4 regions of the Streptomyces sp. NPDC014006 genome follow, and region 4 is predicted to be linked to each of the others. Evidence: riboswitches for the same ligand, from Rfam matches in the RefSeq annotation. Region 4 holds a riboswitch; each other region holds the start of a gene.
What was found. A riboswitch is a leader RNA that binds a small molecule or an ion and turns the genes downstream of it on or off. The one in region 4 is predicted to bind cyclic di-AMP.
Positions count from the first base shown of each region.

Region 1: another riboswitch for cyclic di-AMP. It lies ahead of ACF1GV_RS27265 (transglycosylase SLT domain-containing protein); the one in region 4 lies ahead of ACF1GV_RS20345 (C40 family peptidase).
Region 2: another riboswitch for cyclic di-AMP. It lies ahead of ACF1GV_RS23820 (transglycosylase family protein); the one in region 4 lies ahead of ACF1GV_RS20345 (C40 family peptidase).
Region 3: another riboswitch for cyclic di-AMP. It lies ahead of ACF1GV_RS15145 (M23 family metallopeptidase); the one in region 4 lies ahead of ACF1GV_RS20345 (C40 family peptidase).

Region 1 covers NZ_JBICAJ010000008.1:295,207-299,426, forward strand. The annotation lists gene ACF1GV_RS27260 (polyprenyl synthetase family protein) at 1-644, opposite strand, end outside; cyclic di-AMP (ydaO/yuaA leader) riboswitch at 1,221-1,403, shown strand; gene ACF1GV_RS27265 (transglycosylase SLT domain-containing protein) at 1,409-1,903, shown strand; gene ACF1GV_RS27270 (HAD family hydrolase) at 1,913-2,719, opposite strand; partial or broken gene ACF1GV_RS27275 (ATP-grasp domain-containing protein) at 2,803-3,154, opposite strand; gene fahA (fumarylacetoacetase) at 3,397-4,220, shown strand, end outside.
Region 2 covers NZ_JBICAJ010000007.1:91,713-95,932, reverse strand. The annotation lists gene ACF1GV_RS23825 (transglycosylase family protein) at 108-1,202, shown strand; cyclic di-AMP (ydaO/yuaA leader) riboswitch at 1,386-1,556, shown strand; gene ACF1GV_RS23820 (transglycosylase family protein) at 1,560-2,273, shown strand; gene eno (phosphopyruvate hydratase) at 2,554-3,849, shown strand; gene ACF1GV_RS23810 (septum formation initiator family protein) at 3,949-4,220, shown strand, end outside.
Region 3 covers NZ_JBICAJ010000003.1:627,676-631,895, forward strand. The annotation lists gene ribA (GTP cyclohydrolase II) at 1-283, shown strand, start outside; tRNA gene ACF1GV_RS15135 (tRNA-Met) at 377-450, shown strand; gene ACF1GV_RS15140 (PP2C family protein-serine/threonine phosphatase) at 831-1,952, shown strand; cyclic di-AMP (ydaO/yuaA leader) riboswitch at 2,194-2,350, shown strand; gene ACF1GV_RS15145 (M23 family metallopeptidase) at 2,362-3,393, shown strand; gene ACF1GV_RS15150 (aldo/keto reductase) at 3,538-4,220, shown strand, end outside.
Region 4 covers NZ_JBICAJ010000005.1:460,773-464,992, reverse strand. The annotation lists gene ACF1GV_RS20355 (helix-turn-helix domain-containing protein) at 1-807, opposite strand, end outside; gene ACF1GV_RS20350 (ATP-binding protein) at 1,020-1,493, shown strand; gene ACF1GV_RS20345 (C40 family peptidase) at 1,660-2,133, opposite strand; cyclic di-AMP (ydaO/yuaA leader) riboswitch at 2,137-2,348, opposite strand; partial or broken gene ACF1GV_RS20340 (hypothetical protein) at 2,675-2,915, opposite strand; gene ACF1GV_RS20335 (urease subunit gamma) at 3,190-3,492, shown strand; gene ACF1GV_RS20330 (urease subunit beta) at 3,506-3,817, shown strand; gene ACF1GV_RS20325 (urease subunit alpha) at 3,810-4,220, shown strand, end outside.

The DNA of each region.
Region 1 (4,220 bases), on a different contig from region 4:
GCGACGCCCAGCCGCTCCCCGTACTGGGTCAGCACGTCCACGACCGTCTCGTCGGCGCCGGACATCATCGCGCCGAACCTGCACGACACCGCCACCAGCGAGCCCGTCTTGCCGCCGAGCACCTCGAGGTAGTGGTCGACCGGGTCGCGCCCGTCCTGCGGCCCCGCGGTCTCCAGGATCTGCCCGGTGACCAGCCGCTCGAACGCCAGTGCCTGCACCCGCACCGCCTCGGGCCCGAGGTCGGCGAGGATCTGCGAGGCGCGCGCGAAGAGAAAGTCGCCGGTCAGTACGGCGACCGAGTTACCCCACCGGGTGTTCGCGCTGGGCACGCCACGCCGTACGGCGGCCTCGTCCATGACGTCGTCGTGGTACAGCGTCGCCAGGTGGGTCAGCTCGACCACGACCGCCGACGGGACGACCCCCGGCGCATACGGGTCGCCGAACTGCGCCGCCAGCATCACGAGGAGCGGCCGGAACCGCTTCCCACCCGCCCGCACCAGGTGCTGCGCGGCCTCCGTGATGAAGGGAACCTCGCTCTTGGTGGCCTCGAGCAGCCCTTCCTCGACAGCCGCCAATCCGGCCTGGACATCGGCCTCGAGAGCCTGGTCCCGCACGCTAAGCCCGAACGGCCCGACGACGGTCACGAGGGGTCTCCTGTCTGCTGGTGCCGGTAGGCGATTACACGGTTTGTCGATAGGTCGCTGCCATCACTCAAGTCAGCGTATCCGGTCACGTTTCGATCACCGATAGCGCCCACGGTTACAGGCCAGGCGGTATCGGATCACGCCCGATATGTTTATCGATCAAATCTGATCAGCTGAAAAGTACCGATATCAACCATGCTCGCGTCGCGAAGACCACCCCCACCCTCCGCGAGCCACCCCGCCCCACCGCGTCACAACACGACCCGACTGCCCGCTTTGCCGTAATTAATCAGCCGATTCACCTTAGTCGTCTTGGCGGCAAATGTGTTGCAGCTGTGACACCAGTGAATTGGGTCACGCGCGCCCCTCACCGGCCCTCGGTGCGTCTACCCCGCATTTCGCCTGTCCCCACAAGCGAGTTGACCCTTGGCGATCGCAAAGGATCAAGCACCCCAAACAGCCCGACCAAGGTCAACCAGGGCGATAGGTGAAACCAGTACTTGTTCCCGGCATGTGCTCTCGCATAACTTCCCGGCCTGTCGGATGGACGCCTAATCCTGCCGCCGTCCGGCATCCACCATCGGACCAACTCATCCGTGTACGGCAGGAGCGGGGGACCCAGGTAAGTCGCCGAACCGGACGTCGTCGCCCCGACGACGCCCCGGACCGGCTCGGGGTGAAGCCGTGCCGCATCCGCGGCCGGCCGGGCATCTCCAGCCCGAACCCGACAGCTCACCTCGTAGGCGCCGGAGAGGAAGTTCGCCATGCCTGCTGCCGATCAGCACCGCCGCACCCGCACGTCCCGCCTCGTCCGCACCCTCGCCGTCGCCGGCGCCGGTGCCGCCGCCCTCGCGCTGCCGCTCTTCGGCGCGACCAGCGCCTCCGCGGCCACCCCGGCCACCAGCGCCACCGTGATCACGGCCGCCAACTCGGTCTACCCGAACAACCTCGACGGCTGGATCCGCCAGTCGCTGGACATCATGTCCAAGCACGGCATCCCGGGCACCTACGACGGGATCTACCGCAACATCATTCGCGAGTCCTCCGGCAACCCCGCCGCCATCAACCTGTGGGACTCCAACGCGGCCGCCGGTACCCCGTCCAAGGGCCTGCTCCAGGTGATCGACCCGACGTTCCTCGCCTACCACGTGTCCGGCACCTCCATGGACCCGTACGACCCGATCGCCAACATCACCGCGGCCTGCAACTACGCGGCCGCCCGCTACGGCTCGATCGACAACGTGTTCAGCGCGTACTGAGCCACTGCCTCACCCGAAGAGTCGTTCGAGGACGACGGCGATGCCGTCGTCCTCGTTCGACAAGGTGACCTCGTCGGCCACGGCCTTCAGCTCCGGATGGGCGTTGGCCATGGCCACCCCGCGGGCGGCCCAGGCGAACATCGGGATGTCGTTGGGCATGTCCCCGAACGCCAGCGCCCGCCCGGCGCTCAGCCCGAGATGGTCGGCCGCCCGTGCGAGCCCCGTCGCCTTGGTGACACCGCACGGCTGCAGCTCCACGGTCCCCGGCCCCGACATGGTGACCGTCGCCAGCGAACCGACCACCGCGCGCGCCGTCGCCGCCAGCTCGTCGTCGGACAGCTCCGGATGGCGCAGCAGCACCTTGCTGATCGGCTCGCCCCACAGATCGTCGCGCCGCCCGACCCGCACCGCCGGCAGCGTCGGGTGCGGCATCCGGTAGCCGGGCTCGATCAGCGTCAGCCCGTCCACGCCGTCCTGGTCGACGGCGGCGTACACCTCCCCCACCTCGGCCTCGATCTTGCCGAGCGCGGTCTCGGCCAGCTCCCGGTCGAGGGTCACCGACCACAGCAGACGGCCGGCCCCCGCGTCGTACACCTGCGCGCCCTGGCCGCACACCGCAAGCCCCGTGCAGCCGAGGTCCTCCAGCAGCGGCCGCACCCGGGGCGCCGGGCGGCCCGTCACCACCAAGTGCAGGGCACCGGCGTCCGCCACCCGCGCGAGCGCGGCCCGGGACCGGTCGGAGAGCGTGTCGTCGCCGCGCAGCAGCGTTCCGTCCAGGTCAGTGGCGATGAGGGCATATGCGAGGGGTGCGGCCATGATCAGAGAATACGGACCCCGCAGGTCACCCGTTCACCGCCCGATCCGGCGCCTCCGGAGCGAAGGCACGCTGTCGTCGTACACCGCGGGAACGCGGCCGCCGGACCGGGGACGCCGCGTTCCGCGCACAGCTCGTGCAGCCCGTGCTTGCTCGCCGGCCGGGATCAGCACGGTCGGCCGCCCGATCCGGCGCCCGATCCGCAGCAGCCCTTCGACCAGGTGCCCCGCTCCCTCCGCGCCCGTCGTCGGCCACACGAACGCGCGCCGCAGACAACGGGAGGCGGCGGCCGGGGTGCAGGAGTCCTCGGTGATCGCGTATTTGGGCACGCCCAGACGCCCCAGACCGCGGACCGCCCCGACACCGCCGTGGTGCAGCGGGTGGTGACCGAACTTCACGATCGAGGCCGGTACTTCACGGCCGGCCCGGAACGGCAGGCTTGCGGCACTGCCGGCCACGGTCCCCCACGTGTCCCCCGGCGGAACGGATGCCCTCCGTCCGTGTTCCCCACAAAGGATGCTGAGCCGGAATCGGCACCCCCGACAAGGACATGGCGGACACTGCGGACTCTTTAGACACTGCCCAAGACAGCCGACTCAGCCGTAACGTGTGCCGCGACCACCTGGATCGCACGGCCCTGGTGCCGTGTCCGACGTGCACGAAAGCGAGGCGGCACCGCATGCCCCCCTTCGACGTCTCCGAGGGCGACCCCTTCGGTGCGCACAACCTTCCGTACGGCGTCTTCTCGCCCGCCGGTTCTCCGGCCGAGCGGCGGGTCGGTGTCCGGCTCGGCGACCACGTGCTCGACGCGGGCGCGGCGGCGATGGCGCTCGGCTCCCCCTATGCCGCGCTGCTCGCCCAGCCCTCGCTGAACCCGCTCCTCGCCGCCGGCCGCACCGCCTGGTCCGACGTGCGGCGTGCGCTGACGGCGTGGGTCACCGTGCCCTCGCACCGCGAGACCGTCGAACCGTTCTTCCACCCGCTGTCCTCGGTGACCCTGCACCTGCCCTTCGAGGTCGCGGACTACGTCGACTTCTACGCCTCCGAGAACCACGCCCGGAACGTCGGCCAGATCTTCCGCCCCGACGCCGCCGACTCCCTCACCCCCAACTGGAAGCACCTGCCGATCGGTTACCACGGCCGCTCCGGCACCGTCGTGGTCTCCGGCACCGACATCGTGCGTCCCTCGGGCCAGCGCAAGGCCCCGGCCGATGCGGCGCCCGTCTTCGGCCCGTCCGTCCGCCTCGACATCGAGGCCGAGGTCGGTTTCGTCGTCGGCGCTCCCTCCTCGCTCGGCGAGCCGGTCGCCCTCGGTGACTTCCGCGACCACGTCTTCGGGCTGTGCCTGCTCAACGACTGGTCGGCCCGCGACATCCAGGCCTGGGAGTACGTCCCCCTCGGCCCCTTCCTCGGCAAGTCCTTCGCCACCTCGATCTCCGCGTGGATCACCCCGCTGGAGGCCCTGGACGAGGCCCGGGTCGCGCCCCCGGAGCGCACCCATCC
Region 2 (4,220 bases), on a different contig from region 4:
CATGAACTTGTGACTGACGATCGTCTGCCGATACGTTCACTCGTCAGCGTGACGCCGCTGCCTCAAGGCGTCGCGCTGGTCACTGCTGTCTTGCGAAAGGTCACCGCATGCTCTCCGGGAACGGTCGACACCGTCGCCCCCGTCAGGCTCCGGCACTCCTCGTCGCGGCCGGAGTGACCGGCTCCGCCATCGCCATCCCGCTGCTCGGCGCGGCGAGCGCCCACGCGGCCGACGGCACGACGTGGGACAAGGTGGCCGAGTGCGAGAGCGGCGGCCGCTGGAGCGACAACCCCGGAATCGGGCTGTACGGCGGTCTGCACCTGTCGCAGGAGGACTGGGAGGGCCACGGCGGCCTGGAGTACGCGGCCCGCCCCGACCTCGCCAGCCGCTCGCAGCAGATAGCCGTCGCCGAGAAGGTCCTCGCCGACCAGGGCGTCGGCCACTGGACGGTGTGCGGGCTGACGTCGGGCCTGTCCGCCGACACCTCCGCACCCGACATCGACACGGGTGTACCGGGCGACACGCCGGGCGGCGGCTCGGCCTCCACCGGCGCCACCGCCGGATCGGACTCCTCCGGCTCGGGCGGGTCCACTGGTTCACCCGACTCCTCCGGTTCGGCCGGTACCTCCGGATCCACCGATACCTCCGGATCATCCGGAATCTCCGGTTCGGTGGACTCGCCCGGCTTGCCCGACTCCTCCGGCACGCCCTCCGGTACGGCGGCCGGCACTCCCTCCACGGGCAGCCCCGCGCAGCCCTCTGACGGCCTGTCGTCCACCACCCCGTCCGCGGGCGGTGCCGGCGAGTCCGGCGCGTCCGGAAGTGCGGAGCACGGCACCTCGCAGCCGTCCGACAGCGCCTCCACCGGTGCCGCAAACAGCGACGATCCGGACAACCTGCGCCAGATCGTCGGGGATTCGGGGCTCGTCGACACCGGCGCCCTCGACGGCGGCGGCCGCCACCGAGGCGTCAGTGCACAGGAAGAAGTGACCGAAGCCGGCGCGACGCCCGTCTCGGGCCGGCACGCCTCGCGCTACACCGTGCGCGACGGGGACAGCCTCACGTCCATCGCCGACTCCCTTGGCGTCGCGGGCGGGTGGCGCGCGCTGTACGCGGAGAACCAGGACGCGATCGGTGCCGACCCGAGCCACATCGTGCCCGGTCAGACCCTGCTTGTCGGTGGCGAAACGGGCGAAAAGTAGCGGGAGTTGACGCCCTGTTTCGAGACTAATGTCCGCTTTGGTGAAAGTGTGGGATGAGTCTCAGAAGCCGTGATCGTCTTTGAAATTCGGCCGATCGCCTGTCTACGGTCATGACCGCTCGCCACCGCGAGCCCCGGCCGGCCGCAACGCCGAATCCTGCCAGCGGCCGCACGGGAACACTCGTCGCTTAACGCGCCGCAGGCAGGAGCGGGGGACCCAAGGTAAGCGCCGCGCCCGGCAGTTGAGCCGGAGCGGCTAGGGGTGAAGCCACACCTCCTCCAGGGGAGGGGTGGCCGGGCAACTCAACCGGCCCGAACCCGACAGCTCACCTCGCAGGCGTCGGTGAGGGGATCCACCATGCTGTTTTCCGGCAAGGGCAAGCACCGTCGTCCCTCCAAGGCCACCCGCGCCATCGCGATCGCCGGTGTCACCGGTGCCGCCGTCGCCGCTCCGCTGATGGCGGCCGGCAACGCCTCCGCCGCCACCACCTCCGAGTGGGACGCGGTCGCCCAGTGCGAGTCCGGCGGCAACTGGTCCATCAACACCGGCAACGGTTACTACGGCGGCCTGCAGTTCTCCGCCTCCACCTGGGCCGCGTACGGCGGTACCGCCTACGCCCCGCAGGCCAACGAGGCCAGCAAGGCGCAGCAGATCCAGGTGGCCGAGAAGGTCCTCGCCTCCCAGGGCAAGGGCGCCTGGCCGGTCTGCGGCACGGGCCTGTCGAGCACCCCCAACGACGGCGGCGCCTCCTCGAGCTCCTCCCAGAGCAGCGGCTCGTCCTCCCAGGGCACCACCACGACGCGCTCCACCGAGCAGCAGAGCGCCTCCCGCTCCAGTGAGCGCCCGGCGCAGTCGCAGAAGAAGCACAGCTCGAAGACCGTCACCACCCCGACCGGCAAGAAGGTCAAGAAGGGCGACGGCGAGTACAAGGTCGTCAAGGGCGACACCCTCAGCTCCATCGCCGAGAAGCACAAGGTCGCCGGCGGCTGGAAGAAGCTGTTCGACCTGAACAAGGACATCGTCGAGGACGCCAACCTGATCTACCCGGGCCAGCAGCTGCACCTGAAGTAAAGCGGCAGCCGGCAGGCCAAGGGCCGCTCCCCGTCCCCATGGGCTCCCCGCCCCGGTGCGTGTTCCCCCGTACGCACCGGGGCGGGTTTTGTCTGCCGCCGGTTCGGCGAATATTCGGCCAGAACGCCACCCCCCTTTGTTCCGACGGTGAACAATGGGTACGGTCTGTCTGTCCACGGGCCGGGCGGTCGGCTGGCCGATGGCCCCGGGGCGGTTAGGCTCTAGTCGCAAGGCTCACCAGCCCCGCACTTTCAGCGTCACATCCACGAAGGAGATGCTCGTGCCGTCCATCGACGTCGTCGTAGCCCGGGAAATCCTGGACTCCCGAGGCAACCCCACGGTCGAGGTCGAGGTCGGCCTCGACGACGGCAGCACCGGGCGTGCCGCCGTCCCGTCCGGCGCCTCGACGGGCGCCTTCGAGGCCATCGAGCTCCGTGACGGCGACGCCAGCCGTTACCAGGGCAAGGGTGTCGAGAAGGCCGTGCTGGCCGTCATCGAGCAGATCGGCCCGGAGCTGGTCGGCTACGACGCCACCGAGCAGCGTCTGATCGACCAGGCCATGTTCGACCTGGACGCCACCGACAACAAGGGCTCGCTGGGCGCCAACGCCATCCTCGGCGTCTCCCTCGCCGTCGCCCACGCCGCCTCCGAGGCCAGCGACCTGCCGCTGTTCCGCTACCTGGGCGGCCCGAACGCGCACCTGCTGCCGGTGCCGATGATGAACATCCTGAACGGCGGCTCGCACGCCGACTCCAACGTGGACATCCAGGAGTTCATGATCGCCCCGATCGGCGCGGAGTCCTTCTCCGAGGCCCTTCGCTGGGGCGCCGAGGTCTACCACACCCTGAAGAAGGTCCTGAAGTCCAAGGGCCTGGCCACCGGCCTCGGCGACGAGGGCGGCTTCGCCCCGAACCTCGGCTCCAACCGCGAGGCCCTCGACCTCATCCTCGAGGCGATCAAGGAGGCCGGCTACACCCCCGGCGAGCAGATCGCCCTCGCCCTCGACGTGGCCGCGTCCGAGTTCTACAAGGACGGCTCCTACGTCTTCGAGGGCAAGAACCGCTCCGCCGAGGAGATGACCGAGTACTACGCCGAGCTGGTCGAGGCGTACCCGCTGGTCTCCATCGAGGACCCGCTGTTCGAGGACGACTGGGAGGGCTGGAAGACCATCACCGCCAAGCTCGGTGACAAGGTCCAGCTCGTCGGTGACGATCTGTTCGTCACCAACCCCGAGCGCCTGGCCCGCGGCATCGAGGAGGGCGCCGCCAACGCCCTGCTGGTGAAGGTCAACCAGATCGGCTCGCTCACCGAGACCCTGGACGCCGTCGAGCTGGCCCAGCGCAACGGCTACAAGTGCATGATGTCCCACCGCTCCGGCGAGACCGAGGACGTCACCATCGCCGACCTCGCCGTCGCCACCAACTGCGGCCAGATCAAGACCGGTGCCCCGGCCCGCTCCGAGCGCGTCGCCAAGTACAACCAGCTGCTGCGCATCGAGGAGATCCTCGACGACGCCGCGGTGTACGCCGGCCGCAGCGCGTTCCCCCGCTTCCGGGGCGCGGTCTCCAAGGGCTGACCCATCCTGGCGTAAGGCTTAGCCAGTCGTACGTACGTCCCCGTACTCGGTCCCGTACCGTGTCCGGGGACGTACGCGCGTGTGAAAGGGGAGGCCGGCATGGCCGTGAAGGACCGGGACCGTTTCTCCACGGCGACCAGGATCCGGCTGCTCGGCGAGCAGACCGCGGCCCGCGTCTACCGTTCCCAGACCAAACGGCAGGCCCGCCGCTCCCGGCTCACCGGCCGCGCGGCACTGCTCGCGCTGGTGGTGTGCTCGCTGATCGTGGCGCTCGCCTATCCCATGCGCCAGTACGTCTCGCAACGCGCCGGGATCGCCGATCTGCAACGGCAGAAGCAGCAGGCCAGGCAGCGCGTGGAGCAGCTGCGCGA
Region 3 (4,220 bases), on a different contig from region 4:
GGACACCTACGCCGCCAACGCCGCCCTCGGCCTGCCCGAGGACGCCCGCGACTACACCGCCGCCGCACAGATGCTCACCGCCCTCGGGATCGGGTCGCTGGATCTGCTGTCCAACAACCCCGACAAGGCCGGCCAGCTGCGCACCCTCGGCCTCGACGTGCGCGACCGGGTGCCGACCGGTGTCTTCTCCACTCCGCACAACGTGCGCTACCTGCGCGCCAAGGTCCTGCAGACCCAGCACACGCTGCCCCTCGCCGAGCTGGCGGACCGCGGCGTGAGCTGAGCGCGGAGGACTCCGGCGGGACGCCGGGTTGACCCCCTGGAGGAACGTGGTCGTCGGGTGCCCCGCGGATGGCGTACACTGGAGTCACAACGACGCGGGGTGGAGCAGCTCGGTAGCTCGCTGGGCTCATAACCCAGAGGTCGCAGGTTCAAATCCTGTCCCCGCTACTGAAGGCCGAGGGCCGGAAGCCGAAAGGTTTCCGGCCCTCGGTTTTTTCTGTCGGCCGGCTCCTCCGGGCCTGCCGCCCGGCGTCATCCGGTCGGCCCTCACCACTCGCCGTCCGCGCCCGCACCGGCAAACCTGGACGGGCGGGACGACGACCGACAGGGACGGTGGGAGACGAGCGGTGCGGCCTGGTGACGCGACGGACGACGGGCCGTACCCCCGAACCGCTGGGCGCGTTCCCGAGGCCGGGAGGGACTCCCTGGCCGACGGGTGGGTTCCCGACGCCGGGACCGACCCCGGGGCCCGCGGCTGCGCCCCCGCCCTCGATCTCAGCCCCGGCGCACGCGCCCCCGGTGCCGCCGTGCGGCTGCCAGGTGACCCTGTGCCGGACGCAGGCCCTTGGGGCGGTGGGGAGCCGCGGCCCGAGGAGGGCCGGAGGATCTCCGTCGCGCGGGCCTTCGTCCGGATCCTGCCGGCGCTGCTGATCGCCGCCGGCGCGGTCTACGACTACTGCACCCCGTCCGACTTCACCGCGGCCCCCTTCTTCACCGCCGCGCCCCTGGTCGCGGCCCCGCTCTACAGCCGCCGCGGCACCGTGCTCACCGGGCTCGCCGCCGTCGCCGTCGTGCTCGGCCTGCACCTGACGATCGGCATCGTCTGGCACACGGACGCCGTCACCGAGCTGGTGACGGTCGCCACGGTCGCCGTCCTGGCTGTCCTGATCAACGCCCTCGCGCGCCGCAGCAGCGAGCAGCTCGCCTCCGCGCGCGAGGTCGCCGAGGCCGCCCAGCGCGCCGTACTGCCCGAACCCGCCGAGCAGATCGGCGTGTTCCAGATCGCCGCCCGCTACGAGGCCGCCCGCGCCGACGCCTTCATCGGCGGCGATCTGTACGCCGTTCAGGACAGCCCGTACGGTGTCCGGCTGATCGTCGGGGACGTGCGCGGCAAGGGGATGGGCGCGGTCGCCGCCGTGGCCGTGGTCATCGGGGCGTTCCGGGAGGCCGCCGAGCAGGAGGCCACCTTGGAGGCGGTCGCCCAGCGGCTGGAGCAGGCGCTGGCCCGGGAGGGCGCCCGGCGCGACGGGCTGGACGCGTTCGAGGGGTTCACCACCGCCGTCCTCGCCGAACTCCCGCACGGCGACTGGGTGGTCCGCGTCCTCAACCGCGGCCATCCGCCGCCGGTGCTGCTGTACGCCGACGGCACCCTGCGCACGCTGCTGCCCGCCGAACCCGCGCTGCCGCTCGGCATGGGCGAGCTGGCCCCCTGGCCCGACCGCTCGGAGGAGGCCGCGCTTCCCGGCGGCGCCACGCTGTTGCTGTACACCGACGGCCTCTCCGAGAGCCGCGACCGCCACGGCCGCTTCTACGACGTCGAGGCGCGACTCACCGGACGTGTCGTCACCGAGCCCGGCGCCCTGCTCGCCGCCGTCGCGAAGGATGTCCGGCGGCACTCCGGCGGCGGCATGGCGGACGACATGGCGCTGCTCGCCGTACGCCGACCGTGAAGGTCACCATGTGTGAGCGGACGAGCGCCCTGTGCATAACAATTGATGCACCATCACCGAAACAAGGTTTTGGACGTGACGCCTGAGGGGCGGTCAAGTCGCCCCTTTTGGGCCGGTCGTGGCGTGAAAGTCCAGGCCAAGAATGTTAATGATCAAGACGAACGGCTTGGAATCCGGCTACCCGGTCTATTAACGTTCGATAACGCAGCGCGGTCGTCCCAGCCGTCACAAGAGACGGCTCCGCGCTCACGCGCCGAATCCCGTAGGGAACCGGGGAACCACCACTTTGGGGTGAATCTCGCGTCAGCCGCCGTCGATCGACGGCCGGTATACGCGCGTAGGAGACCTTCCTGCTCCGAACCCGTCAGCTAACCCGGTAGGCGAGACGGAAGGAAAGGAGTACGCCCGCGTGGCGTCCAACCGGCCTGCCCCGACAGCCCCGTCCGTGCCGAACCAGCAGGGCCCCGAGACCTTGGTCTACGGCGGCCACCGCACCGACGAGGGCCCTTGGGAGGAGTGGAATCCCACCGAGGAGTCCGTCCGTCCCGTCCGCGGCCGGCACCGCGTCGCCAAGCAGCGCGGCGGACTCGCCCGCAGCTCCACCGTCCTCGGCGTCGGCGTTATCGCCGCCGTCGGCGCGGGCGGTATGGCCAGCGCGCAGACCGGCAAGCCGCCGGTCTCCATCTCCATGCCCGACCTGCCCTCGGTCGCCTCGCTGATCTCCGACCACGAGGACGACCGGCCCCAGGGCTCCGCCACCCCGCTCACCGACATGGGCGTCATCACCGACGACGGGCAGCAGGCCGCCGGCGCCGGTGAGACGCTGCGCAACCGGATCATGGCGCAGGCCGAGTCGCAGCAGGTCCAGGTCGACGTCAAGGCGCAGACCGCCGCCGAGGCCGCTGTCGTCAAGCAGGCCGCCGAGGCCGCCGCGCAGGCCGAGAAGGAGGCCGCCGCCAAGGCCGCCGCCGCGAAGGAGAAGGCGGAGGAGGAGGCGAAGAAGAAGGCCGAGGCCGAGCGCCTCGCCGAGCTCGCCAAGCAGTACGTGCTGCCGACCTCCTCGTACACCCTCACCTCCCGCTTCGGGCAGGCCGGCTCCATGTGGGCCTCCGGCTACCACACCGGCCTGGACTTCGCCGCCCCCACCGGCACGCTGATCAAGGCCGTTCACAGCGGCACCATCACCGAGGCGGGCTGGGCCGGCTCCTACGGCTACCGCACGATCCTCACCCTCGACGACGGCACCGAGCTGTGGTTCTGCCACCAGTCGTCGATCAGCGTCAGCGTCGGGCAGAAGGTCGCCACCGGGGACGTCATCGGCCGCGTGGGCGCCACCGGCAACGTCACCGGCCCGCACCTGCACCTGGAGGTGCACCCCGACGGGCAGGCCTCCGGCATCGACCCCATGGCGTGGCTGCAGGACAAGGGCCTCAACCCCTGACACCTCGTCCGGCTCCCGATCCCCGGCGGTCCTGACGGCACACCCCCCGACGTCAGGGCTGCCGGTTCGTGTGCGCCCAAGTGTTTGCCCGCTGTTGGTTTCCGTGCGGAATGGGCCGATGACGCCGGGGCGTTGAAACGGGGCATGACTGCTCTTCGCAAGCTCGGTGCGTCCGACCTCGAGGTCTTCCCGCTCGCCCTCGGCGGCAACGTCTTCGGCTGGACCGCCGACGAGACGACCTCCTTCGCCGTCCTCGACGCCTACAGCGCCGCCGGCGGCAACTTCATCGACACCGCCGACGCCTACTCCGCCTGGGCCGAGGGCAACCAGGGCGGAGAGTCCGAGACGATCATCGGCAGCTGGATCAAGGCCCGGGGCAACCGCGACGACGTCGTCATCGCCACCAAGGTCAGCCAGCACCCCGAGTACCGGGGACTGAGCGCGGCGAACATCAAGGCCGCCGCCGACGCCTCTCTGCGCCGCCTCGGCACCGACCACATCGACCTCTACTACACCCACTACGACCAGCCCGAGGTGCCGGTCGAGGAGATCATCGGCGCCCTGGACGAGCTGGTGAAGGCCGGCAAGGTCCGCCATATCGCCGCCTCCAACATCTCCGCCGAGCGCCTGCGGGCCTCCCTGGAGTTCTCCGACCGCGAGGGCCTCGCCCGGTACGTGGCGCTCCAGCCGCACTACAACCTCGTCTCGCGCGACACCTACGAGGGCGACCTCCAGGACGTCGCCGCCGGCGCCGGCCTCGCCGCCGTCCCGTACTACGCGCTGGCCTCCGGCTTCCTCACCGGCAAGTACCGGCCCGGGGCGAGCGT
Region 4 (4,220 bases):
AAGGGCGTGGATCCGAAGGGAGTTGAAGGCCTCCGCGTAGGCCCCGAGGTCTTCTTTCCGTTCGAGGTAGAGGCTACTCGTCATGTTGTCGAGAACAACCACGTCCAGATCAGAAGTGCTCGGAAATGAGAAAATAACGAAAGGCCCGGTGATGCCGACATGCGCCCCCGCCGAGAACGGCAGCACCTGCAACCGCACCTGGGGCAGTTGCGCCGCCTGAAGCAGCCGCCGCAACTGCTGGGCCATCACCTCCGGACCGCCCACCTCCCGGCGCAGCACCGCTTCGTCCAGCACGGCGCTGAGCCTCAGCGGAGGATGCGCGTGCAGCACGTCCTGGCGGGCCAGACGCACCTCCACCAGCGCGTCCAGCCGCTCCTCGTCCACCGCGCCGACGGCCGCCCGGGTCACCGCGCGGGCGTAGGCGGGCGTCTGCAGCAGCCCCGGCACGACCGAGGTCTCCAGCGTGCGCATCGCGCTGGCCTGCGACTCCAGACTGATGAAGTCGCGGTACGTGGGGGGCAGCACCCCGCGGTAGGCATGCCACCAGTGCTCCCGGCCGCCGACCTGGGAGCCCGCCAGCACCAGCAGCAGGTCACGCAGTTCGTCGTCGTCGACGCCGTACGCGTCCAGCAGTAAGCGCACGTCGGACGGTTTCGCGCCACTCGAGCCGGTCTCGATCCGGCTGACTTTCGACTGGTGCCAGCCCACCAGCCGGGCCGCCTCCCCGCTGGTGAGTCCCGCCCGGGCGCGCAGCGCGCGCAGTTCGGCGCCCAGCTTCCGGCGGCGCACCGCGGGACCATGCTGCATGCGCCCCTCCTTACTCCGTCCGAGCCGCCCGGACACGGTCCGCCGTGGCAGAGTTCACCGCTTCGAGCGACAGATATATGCATAACTCGGTGGATCGCCTCCGGGAGCGGTGCGGTGATGGCAGTCTGGCGGCGAAGCACCAGTCCGGGACCGTACTCGAACCACCGGCTCCGTGCCGGACTGCGGTCCCGTGGGAAAGGGACGACGTCGCCATGGCAGACCACCTGGAAGCATCCATCACTCTGCCGAGCGATCCCGCCTCGGTGTCCGCGGCCCGCGGCTTCGTGGCCGGCACCCTGGCGGAATGGGGTCTGCCGTCGGACGCGGAGCTGGCGGACAGCATCCGGTTGATCGTCTCCGAACTGGCCACGAACTCCGTTCAGCACACGTTCGGGCAATCCCCGACGTTCACGGTGGACGTCGTGCTCGACCGCGACGAACTGCTGCGGATCGGCGTCACCGACAGTCACCCCCGCTTCCCCAAGCGGCTGCCGGCGGCCGTCCAGCAGGACAACGGCCGCGGCATGGTCATCATCCGCTGGCTGGCCGCCGAGTGCGGCGGCAGACTCCGCGTCCGCCCCACCCGCGAGGGCGGCAAGACGGTCGCCATCGAGCTGCCCTGGGCGCTCCCCCCGGAGCCGGTCCCCTCGCCGGGCCAGGCGGAACCGAAGCCACATCCCTGCTGAGCCGACGGCACGTCACATCGGCCCTATGGACCCCCCGCCGGGCGGCTGTCGTCGACGTCCGGCGGGGCGGCAGGAACGCGCTGAGCACGGCTGGGAGCCGCTGCCGGCCCTCCTCGGCTGAGCCACGGCGCGTCGGCGGACGGCACGACCGAGGAGGGCCGGCCGGTCAGCTCACCCGGCCGTACCAGACACTCCTGGTCCAGATCTTCTGCAGGCGCACCACGTCACCCGTCCTCGGGGCGTGCCAGATCTTGTTCTTCCCGGCGTAGATGCCGACGTGGTAGACGTTCGACCCCGAGTGGAAGAACACCAGGTCTCCGGCCTTACGGCTGCGGGCCGGGATGTGGCGCGTCCTGTTGTACTGCTGGGCGGCCGTACGCGGCAGCTTCTTGCCGGCCTTCTTGAACGAGTACAGCGTGAGTCCCGAGCAGTCGAACCGGCGCGGCCCGGTGGCGCCCCACTGGTACGGCGCGCCCTTCTTGGACGCGGCGATCTGCAGCGCCTTGGTCGCCGGCGTCGCGGCGGCGGCCTCCGAGGCGAGGCCCGGGACCACGATCGAGCCGCCCAACGCGGCGATGGTCAGGGCGGAAGCCGTTCCGGCCCGGGCCATGAGCGACGGGACACGATTGAGCGCAGTCATGCGCAACCCTTCGTCAGCCGCCTGTGAAGGATGACCTGTCGGATTCGGGCTGGCGAAGTAGCCCGGCCGCTGACGCGGCTTCACCCCAAGGGCAGCTCGGTCCGGTCGTGGCATGACCGTTCCGGCGACCCGTCGTGCTTGGGTCCTCCACTCCTGCCGATCCACTCCTGTCGACCGGTCATCCGGGCGGCGGCAGGACTCGGCGTCCGCCCGGATCGCCCCGCCGTTGTGGCGGGGGCTTGTCGTCAGTCAGGGATCTTGGCCCACAACTGTCCGAAAATCCCAACGGAACCGGGTATTTGTGGTGTTCCTCACCACTCACCCGTTCGGGTGGTTACCCCTGTGTTCGATGGGGAGTCCACTTGTCCGGCGAGCCCCGGACCAGCGGCGGAACCCTTCATTCCGCCCTCTCGCCCCGCCTCTTGCGCAACTCGGACCCCCCGAAAAAAAGGCGTGCGGATAGGCCGACAGTGGGTACGTCGTTCGGTCGGTTTGAACTCAGCTCGGGGCATACTCAACTCCCGTCCCGTGGCGGCACGGTGCGCTGGTGCATCAGCGTCAGCACGGCGCGCAGCGCCACCGCCTCGGCGACGAGCGCCCGCGCGGCACGCAGTCCCCGGTAGGTGTCGCGGGGCAGGCCGAATTGATCCGCCGAGCAGGTCGACGACCTCCAGATAACGGTCGATCAACTCACGCTCTGCTTGGGTGTGGGCGGGCAGTGGCGGAAGGCCGGGGGTCTGGAGCGACTCGAGGAGCTGCGGGAGGCGGAGGGGTCCGCGCAGGAGCAGACGGTCAGTCCGTCTCGGCAGGGCGCCCACTGACCCGGCGGTCCTCGTCGGGTATGGGGACGGTCTACCGCCGGTCATGTGATCATCAAAGGCTGGTTAACGTCGTTGAAACTCTGGCGGGCTAGCCTCCCGACCCATGCCACCAGGGGCTTTTCTGCCCGCAATTGAGCGCGGTCGGGAAATTTGTCTGTGTGTTACACCTGTCCCGTCGCGGTGGCTGCGGCAGCCGGACCCCGCACGGTCCGGAGCAAGGACTGTGAGGTGGGACGTGCAACTGACCCCGCACGAGCAGGAGAGACTGCTCATCCATGTGGCGGCCGATGTGGCCGACAGGCGCCGGGCCCGCGGCCTCAAGCTCAACCACCCCGAAGCGGTCGCCCTCATCACCTCCCACATCCTCGAGGGCGCCCGGGACGGCCGCACCGTCGCCGAGCTGATGGCCACCGGACGCAAGCTGCTCACCCGGGACGACGTCATGGAAGGCGTCGCCGAGATGATCCACGACGTACAGGTCGAGGCCACCTTCCCGGACGGGACCAAGCTCGTCACCGTCCACGAGCCGATCATCTGACGGGGGACCCGCCATGATTCCCGGAGAGATCCTCTTCGCCGAGGACCCCGTCGTGTGCAACGAAGGGCTCGAGGTCACCCGGCTGACCGTCCTCAACGCCGCCGACCGTCCCGTCCAGGTCGGCTCCCACTACCACTTCGCCGAGGCCAACCCCGGCCTGGAGTTCGACCGTGCCGCCGCCCACGGCAAGCGGCTGAACGTCGCCGCCGGCACCGCCGTGCGCTTCGAGCCGGGTCTGCCGGCCGACGTCGAACTCGTCCCCCTCGCCGGTGCCCGCGTGGTGTCCGGCCTGCGCGGCCAGGTCGGAGGTGCCCTCGATGCCTGAGATCTCCCGCGGCGCCTACGCCGACCTGTTCGGCCCGACCACCGGCGACCGCATCCGGCTCGCCGACACCGACCTGCTGATCGAGATCGAGGAGGACCGCTCGGGCGGCCCCGGACGCTCCGGCGACGAGGCCGTCTTCGGCGGCGGCAAGGTCATCCGCGAGTCCATGGGCCAGTCCCGGGCGACCCGCGCGGACGGCACCCCCGACACCGTGATCACCGGCGTCGTCATCGTCGACCACTGGGGTGTGATCAAGGCCGACGTCGGCATCCGCGACGGCCGCGTCACCGGCATCGGCAAGGCCGGCAACCCCGACACCATGGACGGCGTCCACCCCGACCTCGTACTCGGCCCCGAGACCGAGGTCATCGCGGGCAACGGGCGTATCCTGACCGCCGGCGCC